Regions from separate parts of the Staphylococcus argenteus genome, predicted to be linked through region 2. Evidence: predicted binding sites of a transcription regulator. Region 2 holds the regulator's gene; each other region holds the start of a gene.

Region 1 (5,926 bases), 360 kb from region 2:
TCAGGTCCTGAAGCATCTGATTTAATCCAAAATTTGCGTAATTTTGTTTCTAAAAATTTCGACAATTACGACAAAAAGTAATACCCCTTTTGCATAAGAAAAAGGGCAGAAATAGGAATAAATATCTTTATTCATTATCTTTTACATTGTTACGTGAATTTCGATGCTTATTTCGTTTGCCCTGATTCTTATTGCATTTTCCTTCCTATACATACCTATACCTATTGATCATTTATCCCCTTTTACTTTATCTTTTTATTTACTACTCATATAATGACTTTATACAACAAATATAATAATGGAAGTGATTATAATGAATTTCAATCAATTCGATAGTCAAAACATTTTTAATAATAATCCGAGTGACACATTTAAAGATTTAGGGAAACAAGTATTTAATTATTTTTCTTCACCCACGTTCCCCACAAATATATATGAAATAGATAATGTTTTTTATATAGAATCAGAACTATCCGGTGTCAATAAAGAAGATATCCAGATAGATTTTAATAATGATGTTTTAACGATACAAGCTGTTAAACATTTAAAACATCCAAATGAAAACTTAACTTTAGATGAACGAAAAGCTAATCAATTATATCGTCAATTCGATTTTGAAAATATCGATAAAAATAAAATCACTGCAAATTTTGAAAATGGTCTTTTAACAATGACATTGCCTAAAATTCAACCAAATCAAGATACGTCGTCATCAACAACAATTCCGATTTCTTAATTAAATACAACCAAGCCTTAATAACATGTCCCTACATAGGTACATGAAGATTAAGGCTTTTTAAATATCTTAATTTTAATAATGTTTTATTAACTCGTTTTTTTCAAAGCGCCATATTCTTTCTGATACAAATGTCGCATCGTTAATAATGCGATGACGCCAAAAAATGCTAGAAAAATAAACGCGAGGTGGCTTGAGCCAGTTAAATTAGCAACATATGTTATAACCAATGGTGGGAAGAATCCTCCTAGACCACCCATCATAGATACGATACCATTCGCCGAACCAGCTTCTTTTGAAAAGTATGATGGTACTAATTTAAAGATTAAACCATTACCGATTCCGGCACATACACTAATTGTTAAACAACCTACAGTAAATAATGCGATATGGTCCGAGATACCTAATATAACTGCACCTATAATCATCACTATAAAATCAATCATCAGTACTTTAACTGCATTAAATTTATCTCCAAGCATACCACCGACTGGTCTTAAAAATGTTGCCAGCGCAATGAATACACCTGAACGAATTCCTGCATCTACCTTATCAATACCAAAGTGGTTCACTAAATAGTTTGGTAAAAATATACCAAACGCTACAAAAGCACCAAACGTAATAAAATACCATAAACTTAAATAATATAGCTTATAGTTTTTAGATAGTGTTCTCATTTGAGCCATTAATGGCACTTTAACTTTACGTTCTTGTGCATCTCCAAAGATAAACATGATTAATGCGAACAACGCAATAATAATCAAATAGCTTCTAACTGTTGTTTGCCAACCGATGATGCCAGCTATCGGTGGTGCTAAAAAAGAGGATACCGCTGTCCCAATATTCCCCATACCATAAATACCATTTGCTAGGCCTACTTTTTCTTTAGGGAAATATTTAGGAACAGAAGTTACACCAACTGAGAAAATCGCGCCACCCACACCTAAAAAGAATCCTGATACCATCAACATACCCGGTGTTTGAGCTTGGCTTAAAAAGTAAATTGGGAATAATAATACAATAAAGCTAGTAAAGAATACCCATTTTGCGCCAATAATATTTGTTAAATAACCAAATGGCACACGAAGTACGGATCCCAAAATTACTGGTATGGCTAAAATCATCGAGATTTGTCCTTCTGTAACATTGACATCTTGTTTAATGAATGGCATTAACGGCGCTATAATACTCCACGCCATAAACCCAACAACTAAACTTAAAGTTTGTAATGTTAGTTGAAAGCCACCTTTTGTCTTATACATACGTTTCACCTTCATCAAAATAATATATTTTTAATAGATATCAATACTCTGTCTATACGGTTAGAGGTCAATGTTATTTAAAAATGCATTCACATGTATGAAAACATTATTCATAGACAAAGTATTGATTACACATTTATTTTATAATGATTGTGAAAAAATGAACATAAGGATATTCCCTTATTTAGATGGTGATTTCCCCTATACAATATTGCACATTATTCAAAAAAGACAATCTTTTATTATGATTAAAAAACGAAAATTTCCTATTAAATAACGGTCCCTTATTATCAAACATAAAATAGGTTATATTTTCTTCTTGAGTATCACGTTACGTCACCCTTTATGATGACTATATAAGGAGGGATACAATGTACAAAATCAACATTATTAGAAGCGATTATATATATAATCAATTGTTAAAAATACCATTAAATGAACGTGTATCATTTTTCACAAATGAAATTTTAGTACCGTTTAGAGGAAAGTTCGACACACAAAATATTCCAATTCAAAATGACAAGTCGCAATCATTTAGTGCAATTCAATTATTAGATGCATTCCAAAAATCACCTGAGCATATTAATGAGTCGGATAAATCCTCAATTCAATACTTTGACGATTTATTTTGGCACAACTGTGAACAATATTTAAAAAATGCTATAAATCATTTTGAAAAGTACGGTATTAAATCTAAAATATCCAATTATAACTTCACTGTTTTACTTGGAGATAGTAAAAAGCCAATGATGTCATTAAACGAAAATCGCTGCGGCGAAGGTGGCATCCCAGGTTATATTATGCTTTACTTAGTCCCAAGTCCAAGTACTTTATATTCGATAAAAGGCATTATTGCACATGAGACAAATCACAATATGCGATACCAATATGTTAAATGGGATGGAGGCAGTCTTCTTGAATTAATTATTTCGGAAGGTTTAGCTGAAAATTATGTAGAAGCATTATATGGTCAACATTACGTTGGTCCTTGGGTAACAAATATAGATTGGGACAGTGACAATATTAAAATCAAAGAAACTATTTATAATCATTTACACTTGAATCATATGTTTGATGCGATACCTTACCTGTTTGGCGACGAAATAAGTACAATTCAAGGTAGACAACCCGTTGGCTTACCGCACGCTGCAGGATATGCTTGTGGCTATTACTTAATAAAATATTTTTTAGAGAAGACTGGTATTCCGATTGAAAAGGCTACAATCATGCCGGCTAAAAAAATTATGAACGAGGTGACTGAATTTTGGCATACACATACACTATAAAAGACATCATGAAGATTACAGGTGTTACAAAAAGAACTTTACATTACTATGATGAAATTGGCTTATTATTACCAAAGAAAAATAATAAAAATTATCGTATTTATGAACAACAAGATTTAGAAAAGTTACAGAAAATTTTAGTGTTTAAATCTTTAGACTTAGATATTTCTAAAATAAAGCAATATATTTCATATGATAATAATGAACTTCGCAAAATATTATCTGAAGAACTTACAAATTTGGATAAAAAAATTTCTGACTTACAAGCTATACAACAATCAATAAGTAATTTTGTTAATGGTGATTCACTATTGAATTCTGGCATTTTAAATAACCCTTTACAATCACAATATGAAACAGAAGCTTCAATAAAGTATGGTAATACAAAATCATATCAATCATTTATTAAACATCAAGATAGTCTTCAAATTGATGATATACATGATGAAATGACATCATTATTCAATCAATTTAACCGAATGTCTTTAAATAATCATCCAATTCAAGATTGTCGAGATATCGTATTAAAATGGAAAAAGTTAATGATTACCATTGCAGATTTTGATGATAGTACATTATGTTGTATTGCTAAAACATATGAAAATGATACGCGCTTTAATGATTATTTTAGTACTTACCATAACGAAGATTTAACTTCGTACATTTCAAAAGCTGTCCATTACTTTTTATGTAAATAAAGTAATGAAAATCAATTTAAAATGATATAAATTTGAATACAAATAACCACATTATATTTCTCTTATCCAACAACATTAGACAAACCAGAAAACTTCTTATTATGGAAAACGAAGCATATATGTTTAATGGACAATAAAACAACCACATTATAAGAGCGCCAGGAGACGTTTTCGTCTTCTGGCGCTCTTATAACAACTAAAAATCTAACAGTTTCTTTTTTAGCGCATATTCAACTAATTCTGGTTTACTTTTCAACCCAAGCTTCGTCATTATGTGTGTTTTATGCGCTTCTACAGTTTTCACAGATACAAATAATTTCTCTGCAATTTCTTTATTCCCGTAACCTTTAGCAATAAGTGGCAATATTTCTAGTTCTCGTTTTGATAAGATTTTAAAAGGATCTGATGTGTTTGCAGTATCCTGATTTGAATTAGATACAAACTCATTCACTAATGATGTTGTCATTTTCATATCTACATAAGTTCCACCTTTGTATACAGTTCGAATAGCTAACAATAACTGTTCATCTGGTGCATTTTTTAAAATATAACCTTTTGCGCCATTACGTAACACATGGAATAAATATTCTTCATCATCAAACATCGTTAATATTAAGATTTTAGTTTCTGGAAAACTATCAGCAATTTTACTTGTAGCGATAAGCCCTGATTCTCCAGGCGGCATACTCAAATCTAAAAGCAATACATCCGGTTTATATTCCATAACTTTTTGATAAGCCTCAACACCGTCTGCAGCAGTTGCAACTACTTCCATATCATCTTGATAATTTAAAATCATAGAAAATCCTGTACGCACTACAGCGTGATCATCAGCAATTACTATTTTCAATTTCATTCCCCCACTGCATGTTTCAAATTGGAATACTTAATCTAACTTTGGTACCCTCACCAATCTTTGTTTCAATATCCACAATACCATTCACAAGTTCTGCCCGCTCATTCATCCCATACAAACCAAGACCTGATCCTTTAGGTTTCGAACTAGGGTCAAATCCATTCCCATAATCTATGACTTCTGCGACTAAATGTTGATCTTGCTGACAAATCGTTACATGTATGTCATTAATATCAGCATATTTCAACGCATTTAATGTAGCTTCTTGTACAACTCGATAAGCAACTGTTTCAATTTCACTATCAAAGCGTATGTTCTTAATATTTGAATTATACCTTATATTGATTCCATAATTTTCCTCAAACTGCTTAAAATACGATTTGAACGCTGCCTCAAGTCCTAAATCATCAAGTGAAGCTGGACGCAATTCTACTGACATATTTCGTATGTCATCGATTAATTTTGCAACGATATATTCAATATTCTCAGCATCTTTAAGTAGTTTTTCTTTATCCTGTTGATATTTCAATAGACGTAATTGTACATCTACATTTAACATTTCCTGAATAACACTATCATGTAATTCCCTCGATATTCGCTTACGTTCATTTTCCTGAGCAGAAATTGTTTTACGCATCATACGTTGTTGATGTAACTTTTCTTGTTGTTCAATTTGAGACGATACATTTTGTAATGTAAACGCGTGAATGCCTTTGTCAGGATCAATAGTTTGATACGTCGCAGTAAAAGGCATTACTTTGTGATCTTTCGTCTTCATAAACACTTGAAAATTAGATGCTTGAACTTGCATAGATTGCAAAAAGCAATCTTGACATGACTGTACATCATACGCATTAGAATACCCTTCACATCTATGGCAAATTGCATTGGTTACTGCACTATAGTTATCTTTTTCAGATAAAATGTCCTTTGCTGCATCATTCATTGCAATGATTTTACCACTATCATCGACAAACACTATTTTTTCAATCGAATGCTCATAATACTTTTTTAGTAATACGTCTAATTGAATTTCATCATCACATGTCATTGCTTTCACCCTAATTCATCTCATTATTTATCATCAT
Region 2 (5,926 bases):
TAAACCTATTTAGCTCGCCTTCAAAATAAGCATGCTCACCATGCACAATTTTATCTAATCCTATATTTGTTTCTTGCTCTGTCACAGACAACGGCGTAATCAATTTAATTACCTTCGCAATAATAAATGTCATAACTACGCTAAAAATTACTACTGCTGTAACACAAAGTATTTGCACTAACATAATATGAACATCACCTGTATAAATAAATCCATTATCAATATCCGGATTTGCTTTTTTACTTTGGAAAAATGCTGTTAATACTGCACCAATAATACCACCTACACCATGAATACCAAATGCATCTAACGCATCATGATATTTTAGTTTCACTTTTATATAATTAATGACGATATAACAACAAATACCACCAATTAATGCCATAATTGTTGCACTAAGATATGTTACATATCCAGCTGCAGGCGTAATGACAACAAGACCAGCCAGTGCACCTAGTAATAGCCCAAGTAAACTTGTAGTCTTTTTGAAAATATATTCTAAAATTAACCAACCTATAGCACCTGCGCTTGCAGCAATAACTGTGTTTGTAAATGCTAGCATTGCAATTTGATCAAATGTAAATGCACTACCTACATTAAATCCGTACCATCCAATCCACACAAAAATACCACCAATTAAGGTAATAATTAAATTATGAGGTGTAGATTCAGATTGTTTGTTACCTTTTCCAATCATAATTGCCAGTACCAAACCTGAAACACCTGATGTAATATGAACGACTGTACCACCAGCGAAATCTAATACGCCAAGTTTATTGATCCAACCGCCACCCCATACCCAGTGTGCTACCGGGCTATAAACAAGTGCTGTCCAAATAACTACAAATAATAGATACGGGATAAATTTCATTTTTTCAGCGATTGAACCTGATAAAATTGAGATTGCAATCGTACAAAACATCATTTGAAATAACATAAATAATGCCAGTGGTATATGTGGACTTATATCTTCTTGTGTAGCAAAACCTACATGATTAAGAAGTGTATATTGCCAATTTCCAAACCATAGGCTCCCATCTCCAAAACTAATAGTAAAACCAACTGTTATCCAAACAAATGTTACTAGAACAATTGCTGCCATACTTTGCATAACAGTATTAAGTGCATTTTTAGATTGAACTAATCCGCCATAAAACAAACTTAATCCTGGCGTCATTAACCAAACTAATAATGTACATAAAAACATAAATATTGTGTCGTTAAGATTCATACTTACCACTCCCTTGTTTTCATAATAATCTGATAATTTATAAAATGCAAAAATGCGTAAGATTATATGACATCTATTGAAATAAAATATGACACAACCTTTTTTTGTTAACACTTACTTATTCCTGATATTTCCATAATAAAAAGGCTATTTTCTCACTTTTAATATAGAGAAAATAGCCTTTTTAATGTTTGTGTTAGCAACAATAAATATCGTTATACTTTTTGAACTGTAATCGTCCAAGAAGCATTGTCAACTTGTTCGAAACTAGTTACGGGATATCCATTTTCTGCTGCCCAATTCGGTATAGCTTCAGTCGCTTGTGTACAGTCAAAATCAATTTTCAATTCATCTCCAGATGATAATGTCGCCATTTTCTTTTGTGCTTCAATCAATGGAAATGGACACACCATACCTACTGTACCTAATTCATATATCATAATTAACACTCCTCTTTTCAATTAAATTATTAAATGGATTTTTCCTACTTTCCTGTTCTTGAAATTCCTCACATTTATACTAGTTGTGTTTGTTGTTGCGCCTTATCAACTTGTTGTTGAACTTTCTTCATTGGACGAACAAACATAAAATGACTGATTGTCCATACGCCAGCAATCATCGCTGCTAGTGCAATCCATCCTTGCCAAGTCATCATGGCAGTTTCAACTAGACCATTACCTATGGAACATCCCCCTGCTACTGAAGCACCGAAGCCCATACATATACCACCTATAGCGCTGTTACGAATCGTCAACTTATCAGGCAAACGCCATTTAAATTCTTTTGATCCTTTAGCTGCAATGTAAGAACCTAAAAATATCCCTAAAACTAATAGGACACCCCAGTCAATAAATTTTGTTTCGCCGGTAATTAAAAAATGGACTAAATTTGCTGATGGCGTTGTAATTCCAAGCCCTGCATTCCTACCAGTCGATGTACTCATTGGCCATGCTAATAAAGCAATAAGTCCTATTGCGATTGCAGCTATAAATGGATGATATCGCTTTTCGAAAAGATAATGTCTGATACCTCTATATCGCTGCTTCAATTTAGGAATTGCTACTTTTGATTTTTTATTATTAAGTGTTCTAACTACAAGTACAGTAGTTATGATAGATAATGCTGCTACTAACACCCAAAAAGGTATTCCAGTCGTTTGAGATATATCACTATTCACATTCGTTGATTGATTAATTTGATACATTACTGGTTTCAAAATTCCTGTCTTAGTTATCGCAGCAGTAATAGCATACAAAATTAAAGCAATCCAACTTCCTATCAAACCTTCACCGGCACGATACCATGTACCAGTTGCACACCCGCCTGCTAGCACAATTCCAATCCCAAAAATAAATGAGCCGATAATCGTTCCTAATATAGGAAAACTGTGTGTAGGAATTTGTAAAACGCCAGTTGCCGTCAAAATTAAAAGTCCGACACTTTGAATAGTAATAGCTATTAATAATGCGTAAAACATTTTATTATTCTTTTGCACGTACATATCACGAAAACCACCTGTTAAACAAAATCTTGTACGTTGCATAACAAATCCTAAAAGTCCCCCGACTAATAAACCACTAACAATCATCCAAACCATTATAATACCACCTATTTCCGATAAGTTTAGTATGTATTATAGGCGATGATTTCCTCATTTTCAACCTTATACACAATATTTTTGCTATACAATAGAATATTATCTATCTGTAACCAATAGTGATTGTGTTGATTGTTTAACAATAAATTTACATGATTATTTTCTTGTATTAAGACATAACAATACATTAATTTACCACTAAAATTTCAGATTCAATAAGAAAAAGCCTGAGACTTTGTCCCAGACTTTAAAAATAATTTAAGATATAACAAGGTTAATCTTTAAAGCTACATCACATTTATTCACTGTAATTTTTCATAAAGAATAGTAATGACTGTAATTCTATACCTAAGTCGATTTGATGTACTTGCACATCTGAAGGTGTATTTATTCTGCCAGGCGTAAAGTTTAATATCCCTTTTACACCAGCTTGAACAAGTTCATCTGCTATTTTTTGAGCTACTCTCTCTGGTGTCGTTAAGATCACAACATCGATTTCTTCTTTCTTCAATGTCGCTATTAATTCATTATTATCTTTTACAATAACATTCCCTATTTTTTGGCCAATAATATCTTCTTTAATATCAAATGCTTCAGTAATAGTCATATCGTCATGAATTGAAAAGTTATATGTGAGTAATGCTTTCCCTAGGTTCCCGACTCCGACAATTGCGATTTTTATCATATCACTTTCGCTAAGTTCAGATTTAAAGAAATCTAATAAACTATCTATATTATATCCGTACCCTTTTTTACCTAATTCGCCAAAATATGAAAAATCACGACGAATTGTTGCCGAGTCAATTTGTAACGCATCGCTAATCGCTTTTGAATTTACACGATCTATACCTTTAGATTTTAATGAACTCACAAATCTATAATATAACGGTAAACGTTTTAAAGTTGCTCGAGGAATTTTAACTTGGTCACTCATTCGCTATTTCCTCCTTCGTGTTTGAATGAATTATATCTATGTATTCAAACGAGTTAGAGCGTAGTTGTTAGATTATTAAAAAACAAATAATTGATTACAATGAATACTTAAATATTATACATTATTGAATTTTAAAAATAAATATCTTAGTTTCATGACGGCGTTTTATACTGTAAAATGGTTATTAATGTAATGATTACGATTGAAATCGTAAACTAAAACTAATTGACGAAATACGAAAGGTGAAGATCGAATGATACTTTTACAACTTAATCATATATCAAAATCGTTCGATGGTGAAGATATATTTACTGATGTTGATTTTGAAGTAAAAACAGGAGAACGTATAGGTATAGTAGGAAGAAATGGTGCCGGTAAATCAACATTAATGAAAATTATAGCTGGTGTAGAAAACTACGATTCAGGAAATATGTCCAAAATCAAAAACCTAAAGCTTGGCTATTTAACTCAACAAATGACACTCAACTCTAACGCAACGGTTTTTGAAGAAATGTCCAAACCATTTGAACATATTAAAAACATGGAAGCATTAATTAAAGAAGAAACCGATTGGTTAGCTAAACATGCAGATGATTATGATAGCGATTCATATAAAGCTCATATGTCACGATATGAATCTTTATCAAATCAATTTGAACAATTAGATGGGTATCAATACGAGAGTAAAATTAAAACTGTGTTGCATGGTTTAAATTTCACTGAAAACGATTTTAATAAACCCATAAATAACTTTAGTGGTGGTCAAAAAACACGCCTTTCATTAGCTCAAATGTTATTAAATGAACCTGATTTATTACTTTTAGATGAGCCTACTAACCATTTAGACTTAGAAACAACTAAGTGGCTTGAAGATTATTTACGTTATTTTAAAGGTGCAATCGTAATTATCAGTCACGATCGTTACTTTTTAGATAAAATTGTAACTCAAATTTATGATGTAGCCTTGGGTGACGTCAAACGCTATGTTGGTAACTATGATCAATTTATTAAGCAACGTGATTTATATTATGAAAAGCGGATGCAAGAATATGAAAATCAACAAGAAGAAATTAAACGTTTAGAAACATTTGTTGAGAAGAATATTACACGTGCCTCCACTAGTGGCATGGCAAAAAGTAGACGTAAAATTTTAGAAAAAATGGAACGTATTGATAAACCAATGTTAGATGCTAAAAGTGCGAATATACAATTCGGCTTTGACCGTAATACAGGCAACGATGTCATGCACATTAAACATTTAGAAATTGGTTACCAAACACCTATTACCCAACCTATTAACATTGAAGTTTCAAAAGGTGACCATATTGCTATTATCGGGCCTAACGGTATTGGAAAATCAACATTGATTAAAACAATCGCTAATGAACAACAAGCACTTGGTGGCAATATTACTTTTGGAGCAAATTTGCAAATTGGTTATTATGACCAAAAGCAAGCTGAATTTAAATCTAATAAATCCATTTTAGATTATGTATGGGATCAATATCCTTTAATGAATGAAAAAGATATACGTGCAGTACTTGGACGTTTCTTATTCGTACAAGATGATGTCAAAAAAATTATCAACGATTTATCGGGTGGCGAAAAAGCAAGATTACAGTTAGCACTTCTAATGTTACAACGTGACAACGTCCTCATTTTAGATGAGCCTACCAATCATCTTGATATCGATTCAAAAGAAATGTTAGAACAAGCACTTCAAAATTTTGAAGGAACAATATTATTTGTTTCTCACGATCGTTATTTTATAAATCAATTAGCCAATAAAGTATTTGATTTAACCAAAGATGGCGGCAAAATGTATCTTGGTGATTACCAATATTATATTGAAAAAATTGAAGAAGCAGCTGCATTAAATGCTCAGCAAAATGAACAATCTGTTTATAACGAATCACATGAAAAGTCGCCGGAGCATTCATCGTATCATAATCAAAAAGAACAAAGACGTGAACAGCGAAAACTAGAAAGACAAATTAATGATTGTGAAAACGAAATAGAATCTTTAGAAGCTGCTATCGCTTTGATTGATGAACAATTAACTCAACCAGATATTTATAGTAACCCACAAAAAGCAAATGAATTAGCTCTCGAAAAAGAAGAAAGCGAACAAAAATTAGAACAAGCCATGACGAATTGGGAAGAA
Region 3 (5,926 bases), 370 kb from region 2:
CCTAATGCAATCTTTGAAATTCTACTTCCAGATTTTAATTCAAGTTTCCCTTTACGATTTAGTACCCAACCACCTTTGTAGTGTCCTTGATCTTCCCAACGTTTCGGATACCCTACACCTGGCTTAGTCTCTACGTTGTTGAACCACATGTACTCAGCACCTGGGCGATTTGTCCAAGTGTTTTTACATGTCACACTACACGTATGGCATCCTATGCATTTATCTAAATTTAATACCATCGCAACTTGCGCTTTAATCTTCAAGCCAATTAACCTCCTTCATCTTTCTAACTGCTACATATAAATCCCTTTGGTTCCCAATTGGTCCATAATAGTTAAAGTGGTAACTAATTTGCGCATATCCTCCAACTAGTTGTGTTGGTTTCAAATGAATTCTAGTCGGTGCATTGTGTGAACCACCACGAGTATCTGTAATTTCTGATCCAGGTGTTTGAATATGTTTATCTTGTGCATGATACATAAACATTGTGCCTTTAGGCATACGATGCGAGATAACTGCTCTTGCCGTTACAACACCATTACGGTTATACACTTCTAGCCAATCATTATCATGAATATCATGTTTTTCAGCATCTTCATTTGATATCCAAACCGTTGGACCACCTCTAAATAGTGTCAACATATGCTTATTATCTTGATACATTGAGTGTATGTTCCATTTTCCATGTGGCGTTAAATAACGCAGTACTAACGCATCTGTACCACCTTTAATTTTCTTATCTCTATTCCCAAATACCATTGGTGGCAATGTCGGTTTATATACTGGTAAGCTTTCCCCAAATTGTTGGAAAACTTCGTGATCCACATAATAACTTTGACGTCCTGTTAATGTTCTAAAAGGTACTAGACGTTCTATATTCGTTGTAAATGGTGAATATCGTCGACCTTGTTTATTTGAACCCGGAAATACTGCTGTCGGTATTACTTCTCGTGGTTGTGAAGTTATATTTAAAAACAAAATTTTCTCAGCAGCGCGTTCACTAGAGATGTCTTTTAATGGCATTCCAGTTTGTTCTTCGAGATTTTCATATGATTTTTGTGATAATTTACCGTTCGTAGCAGATGAAATACTTAATATCGCATCAGCTACATTACGTGCTGTATCAATACGTGGTCGATTCGCTCTCACAGAATCATCATCTCTATCACTCCACGTACCTAACATACTTTTTAATTCTTCGTACTGCTCACTGACACCGAAACTTACACCATGTGCGCCAACTTTCCCTTTTTCAAGTACAGGACCAAGCGTGACATATTTGTCGTAAATTTTAGTGTAGTCGCGTTCTACAATTGCAAAGTTAGGCATTGTACGGCCAGGTACCGCTTCAATTTCACCCTTAGACCAATCTTTCACTACGCCGTATGGTGTTGAAATTTCTTGCTTTGTATCATGGCTAAGTGGTGTTATCACTACATCTTTAAATGTTCCTGGTAAATAGTCTTTTGCCATTTCTGAAAATGCTTTTGCCAACGTTTTATAAATATCCCAGTCTGAACGCGATTCCCATAAAGGGTCAATAGCTGGATTAAAAGGATGTACATATGGATGCATGTCTGTAGATGACAAATCATGCTTCTCATACCAAGTCGCTGCTGGTAATACAATGTCAGAATATAAAGGTGTAGCTGTCATTCTGAAATCTAAAGAAACGACTAAATCTAATTTCCCTGTCGTTTCCTCACGCCATTTAATTTCTTCTGGTTTATCATCTTCATTTGGTGTAGCTAATAACCCTGATTTTGTGCCAAGCAAATGTTTCATAAAGTATTCTTGTCCTTTTGCAGAACTTGAAATTAGATTTGAACGCCATATAAACAATGATTTCGGATGATTCTTTTTCAAATCCGGATCTTCTATCGCAAATTGCGTTTGTTTTGACTTAACTTCATCTATTGCGCGTTGCAAAATCTCTTCATTTGAATCTATACCTTCATCTTTGGCTTCTTCTGCAAACAACAAGCTATTTTTATTAAACTGTGGGTATGATGGTAACCAACCAAGTCTAGCTGCTAACACATTATAATCAGCTGGATGTTGGTGTTTTAACTCCTCTGTTTTAGCTAATGGAGATTTTAATCTATCTACATTAGACTCTTCATATTTCCATTGGTCTGTCGCAAAGTAGAACCAACTTGTTCCATTTTGTAAACGTGGTGGTCCTTGCCAGTCTTTCGCAAAAGCGACAGTACTCCAGCCTTCTATTGGACGACATTTTTCTTGTCCCACATAGTGAGCCCAACCGCCACCATTCACACCTTGACAGCCACATAACATAACTAAGTTTAAAATCGAACGATAAATAGTATCTGAGTTAAACCAATGGTTAATACCTGCACCCATGATAATCATTGAACGTCCTTCAGTATCGATGGCGTTTTGCGCAAATTCTTTAGCTACTTGAATGACAACGCTTTGTTTAACACCTGAAATTGCTTCTTGCCAAGAAGGTGTATATTTTGACTCTGCATCGTCATAACCTTTTGATTCTAATTCATGATTAAAACGTCGAACACCATATTGACTCGCCATTAAGTCAAAAATTGTAGCAATTCGAACTTTGTCACCATTTGCTAAAGTAACTTGTCTTGTTGGGATTGGACGTTCAAATATGCCATCTCCATCACTATCAAAGTAAGGAAATTGAATCGTTTCTAATTCGTATCCACCTTCTGTCATTGATAACGTAGGGTTAATTTTAGAACCATCTTCTGTTTCTAGTTTTAAGTTCCACTTCTTACCTTCTTCCCAACGTTGACCCATTGTGCCATTAGGTACGACTAAACTATCGCTGATTGCATCATGAATAACTGGTTTCCATTCACCTTGTTCTGTTGTTTGACCTAAGTCACTCGCTCTTAAAAATCGACCCGCTTTATATCCATTTTCATCTTCATCTAACATAATGATAAATGGCATGTCTGTATATTGTTTGGCGTAATTTATAAAGCGTTCATTAGGTTGGTTAACATAATGTTCTTGTAAAATAACGTGTGTCATTGCTTGTGCAATTGCAGCATCTGAACCAGGATTCGGTGCTAACCAGTTATCAGCAAACTTCACATTTTCTGCATAATCAGGTGCTACTGAAATAACTTTTGTACCTTTATAGCGAACTTCTGTCATAAAATGTGCGTCTGGCGTACGTGTTAGTGGTACATTAGATCCCCACATAATTATGTATGAGGCGTTATACCAGTCACTTGATTCAGGCACATCTGTTTGCTCTCCCCAAATTTGTGGAGATGCCGGAGGTAAATCTGCATACCAGTCATAAAAACTAAGCATTTCTCCCCCAAGTAAGTTGATAAATCGAGCACCAGCCGCATAGCTAATCATAGACATCGCTGGGATTGGTGTGAATCCAGCGATTCTGTCAGGACCATATTTTTTTATTGTATACAGTAATTGTGCCGCGATTATATCTGTAACATCTTTCCAATTGGAACGCACATGCCCTCCCATACCTCGGGCTTGCTTATACTGTTTGGCTTTGTCTTCATTTTCAACAATAGACGCCCATGCAGCAACGCGATTACCATTGTTTTCTTCTAATGCTTCAGTCCATAAATCCCAAAGTTTTCCACGAATATATGGATATTTGATTCGAAGTGGACTGTATTCATACCAAGAGAATGACGCACCTCGAGGACATCCTCTCGGTTCATATTCAGGCATATCCGGTCCACAACTTGGATAGTCAGTTTGTTGGTTTTCCCAGGTAATAACACCATTTTTCACAAACACTTTCCAAGAACATGACCCTGTACAGTTAACACCATGCGTTGTTCTTACTTCTTTATCATGGCTCCAACGTTCTCTGTACATTTTTTCCCATTCTCTACTTTTACTTTCAAGGATCGACCAATTTCCATTAAATTTTTCTGTTGGTTTAAAGAAATTCAATCCAAATTTTCCCATATTTATATCCTCCTACGTATAAAAATACGATGTGTAGATGTCGTGTTTTTTAATACTTTAAAATGCCCAAGACTATTGCTTTAATTAGATTGTACATTTTTTCACAAACATAAAATATTAGGGAATTACCTAATAACTATAGGAATTTCCCTATCAATAACAGGATTTTATTGAAATACTATACAATCATGTATGGTCATACTTATTGCCAACCTAAATCTTTGAAATTTGGTACAACGACAAATAAGGCTTCAACACGAATATATTCACTCGGTTGAAACCTTACTTATACATTTTTTAATAAATTAATGACATAGTACTGTATTAGTATCTGCACACTCGGTTGAAATATATGTCACATTTTCTTGTTGCTTAATAAACGTATCATAATAACTATATTGCGACGGATGATATGTGCCATTCGATGTATCATTTGGATTTAGCATACAGCCATAACCTTCGTCATATAAATGTTCACAGAGCATAAGGGCGTCATGCTTAGAACCACTTACAACATAAAATTGTTTCGTAGGATCTAATGATTTGTGATTCTTTTCAGTATAACCAACAACTTCACCAATAATACATATACCCGGTTTCGCCTCAATTGAATAGTGTTGCAGTTTTGAAATGATATTACTTAAACGCCCTTTAACAACAAACTCATTAAAACACGATGCTTGAAAGACAATCGCTATCGGATAATCAATATCTGTGTATTGTTGTATCTGTGTGATAATTTTCCCTAAACGTTTTACTCCCATATAAATTGCTAACGTGCCACCACTCACTAAGGAATTGACATCAACTTCATTTTCTTCTGAATCTTTAAAGTGACCTGTCGAAAATGTCACACTTTTAGCAACTGTACGCATTGTTAAACCTGTCTGCATCGTAGCAACAGCTGCGCTTGCAGATGTCACTCCTGGTACAATTTCAAACGCAATATGATGTTCATTTAGTGTATCGACTTCTTCTTGCACACGACCAAATATCGCTGGATCGCCGCCTTTAAGCCTAACAACCTTATTATATCGACGTGCTGCTTCCACGATACATTCATTTATTTTTTCTTGTTGAATGTGTTTTGCATAAGGCTTTTTACCAACATCGATAATTTCAGTAGTCGACTTCGCATATTGTAAAATTAACGGATTCACTAATCGATCATATAGTATGACATCCGCTTCACGTATTAATCGCTCAGCTTTTTTAGTTAAATAATTCGGATTACCTGGGCCCGCCCCTATCAAGTAAACCTTGCCATAATCATCTACAGACATATATATACGTTCCCGTCTGTAACTTCTACCTCATAAACATCTACACAACCTTCATCAGGTTCTTGAACGATACCTGTATTTAAATCAATTTTTTGATCGTGGAGTGGGCAAAATACATATTCACCACTCACTGTTCCTTCAGATAATGGCCCTTGTTTATGTGGACAGATATTGTGAATCGCATGAATTTTACCACTTTCTGTTAAAAACAATCCTACCTCTTTGCCTTTAACAATAACCTTTTTTCCGATTAGGGGTGTTAATTCATCTATAGTTGTCACTTTAATTTTTTCTTTTATTTCCATGTATTACACCTTCTCCACTTCAAAAATTTTACGTGCTTGCGCATTGCTAGTTATTGCTTCCCAAGGTTCAGCTTCGACTGCTTTTTTAGCATCCATTATGCGTTCGAATAGTTCATTTTGTCTTTCTGGGTTAAGTAACACTTCTTTGACATTTTCAAATCCAAGTCTTCTTAACCACGGCGCCGTTCTTTCAGCATATATACCTGTTTCACGATAATATTGCATCAAAGCACCACATAATTTAATTACTTCATCTTCTGTTTCTACAGTTGTTAAAAATTCTCCCTTTTCAACTTCTGTACCACCATTACCACCGATGTAGATTTGGAATCCATTTTCAACTGAGATAATACCAAAATCTTTAACACCTGATTCAACACAACTTCTTGGGCAACC

Evidence for each region. Region 2 encodes Rex, which represses fermentation and respiration genes when NADH is low (regulators of the CRP and FNR family bind a similar motif). Its sites were predicted from a motif close to TTGTGAAATATTTCACAA; they were not measured.
Region 1: SAMSHR1132_RS11765 (nitrate/nitrite transporter) is a predicted target of Rex. The motif match lies at 2,149-2,166, and genes of this name have one in related genera.
Region 3: SAMSHR1132_RS11810 (nitrate reductase subunit alpha) is a predicted target of Rex. The motif match lies at 4,032-4,049, and genes of this name have one in related genera.

Annotation. Positions count from the first base shown of each region.
Region 1 is NC_016941.1:2,393,133-2,399,058, forward strand. Features, by position in the region: gene SAMSHR1132_RS11755 (MarR family winged helix-turn-helix transcriptional regulator) at 1-81, shown strand, start outside; gene SAMSHR1132_RS11760 (Hsp20 family protein) at 299-736, shown strand; gene SAMSHR1132_RS11765 (nitrate/nitrite transporter) at 826-1,998, opposite strand; gene SAMSHR1132_RS11770 (DUF2268 domain-containing protein) at 2,370-3,284, shown strand; gene SAMSHR1132_RS11775 (MerR family transcriptional regulator) at 3,263-3,982, shown strand; gene nreC (nitrate respiration regulation response regulator NreC) at 4,179-4,832, opposite strand; gene nreB (nitrate respiration regulation sensor histidine kinase NreB) at 4,855-5,889, opposite strand; gene nreA (nitrate respiration regulation accessory nitrate sensor NreA) at 5,913-5,926, opposite strand, start outside.
Region 2 is NC_016941.1:2,033,222-2,039,147, forward strand. Features, by position in the region: gene SAMSHR1132_RS09910 (ammonium transporter) at 1-1,231, opposite strand, end outside; gene SAMSHR1132_RS09915 (sulfurtransferase TusA family protein) at 1,447-1,671, opposite strand; gene SAMSHR1132_RS09920 (YeeE/YedE family protein) at 1,746-2,828, opposite strand; gene SAMSHR1132_RS09925 (redox-sensing transcriptional repressor Rex) at 3,127-3,762, opposite strand; gene SAMSHR1132_RS09930 (ABC-F family ATP-binding cassette domain-containing protein) at 4,016-5,926, shown strand, end outside.
Region 3 is NC_016941.1:2,402,051-2,407,976, forward strand. Features, by position in the region: gene narH (nitrate reductase subunit beta) at 1-263, opposite strand, end outside; gene SAMSHR1132_RS11810 (nitrate reductase subunit alpha) at 253-3,942, opposite strand; gene cobA (uroporphyrinogen-III C-methyltransferase) at 4,248-5,225, opposite strand; gene nirD (nitrite reductase small subunit NirD) at 5,216-5,530, opposite strand; gene nirB (nitrite reductase large subunit NirB) at 5,534-5,926, opposite strand, start outside.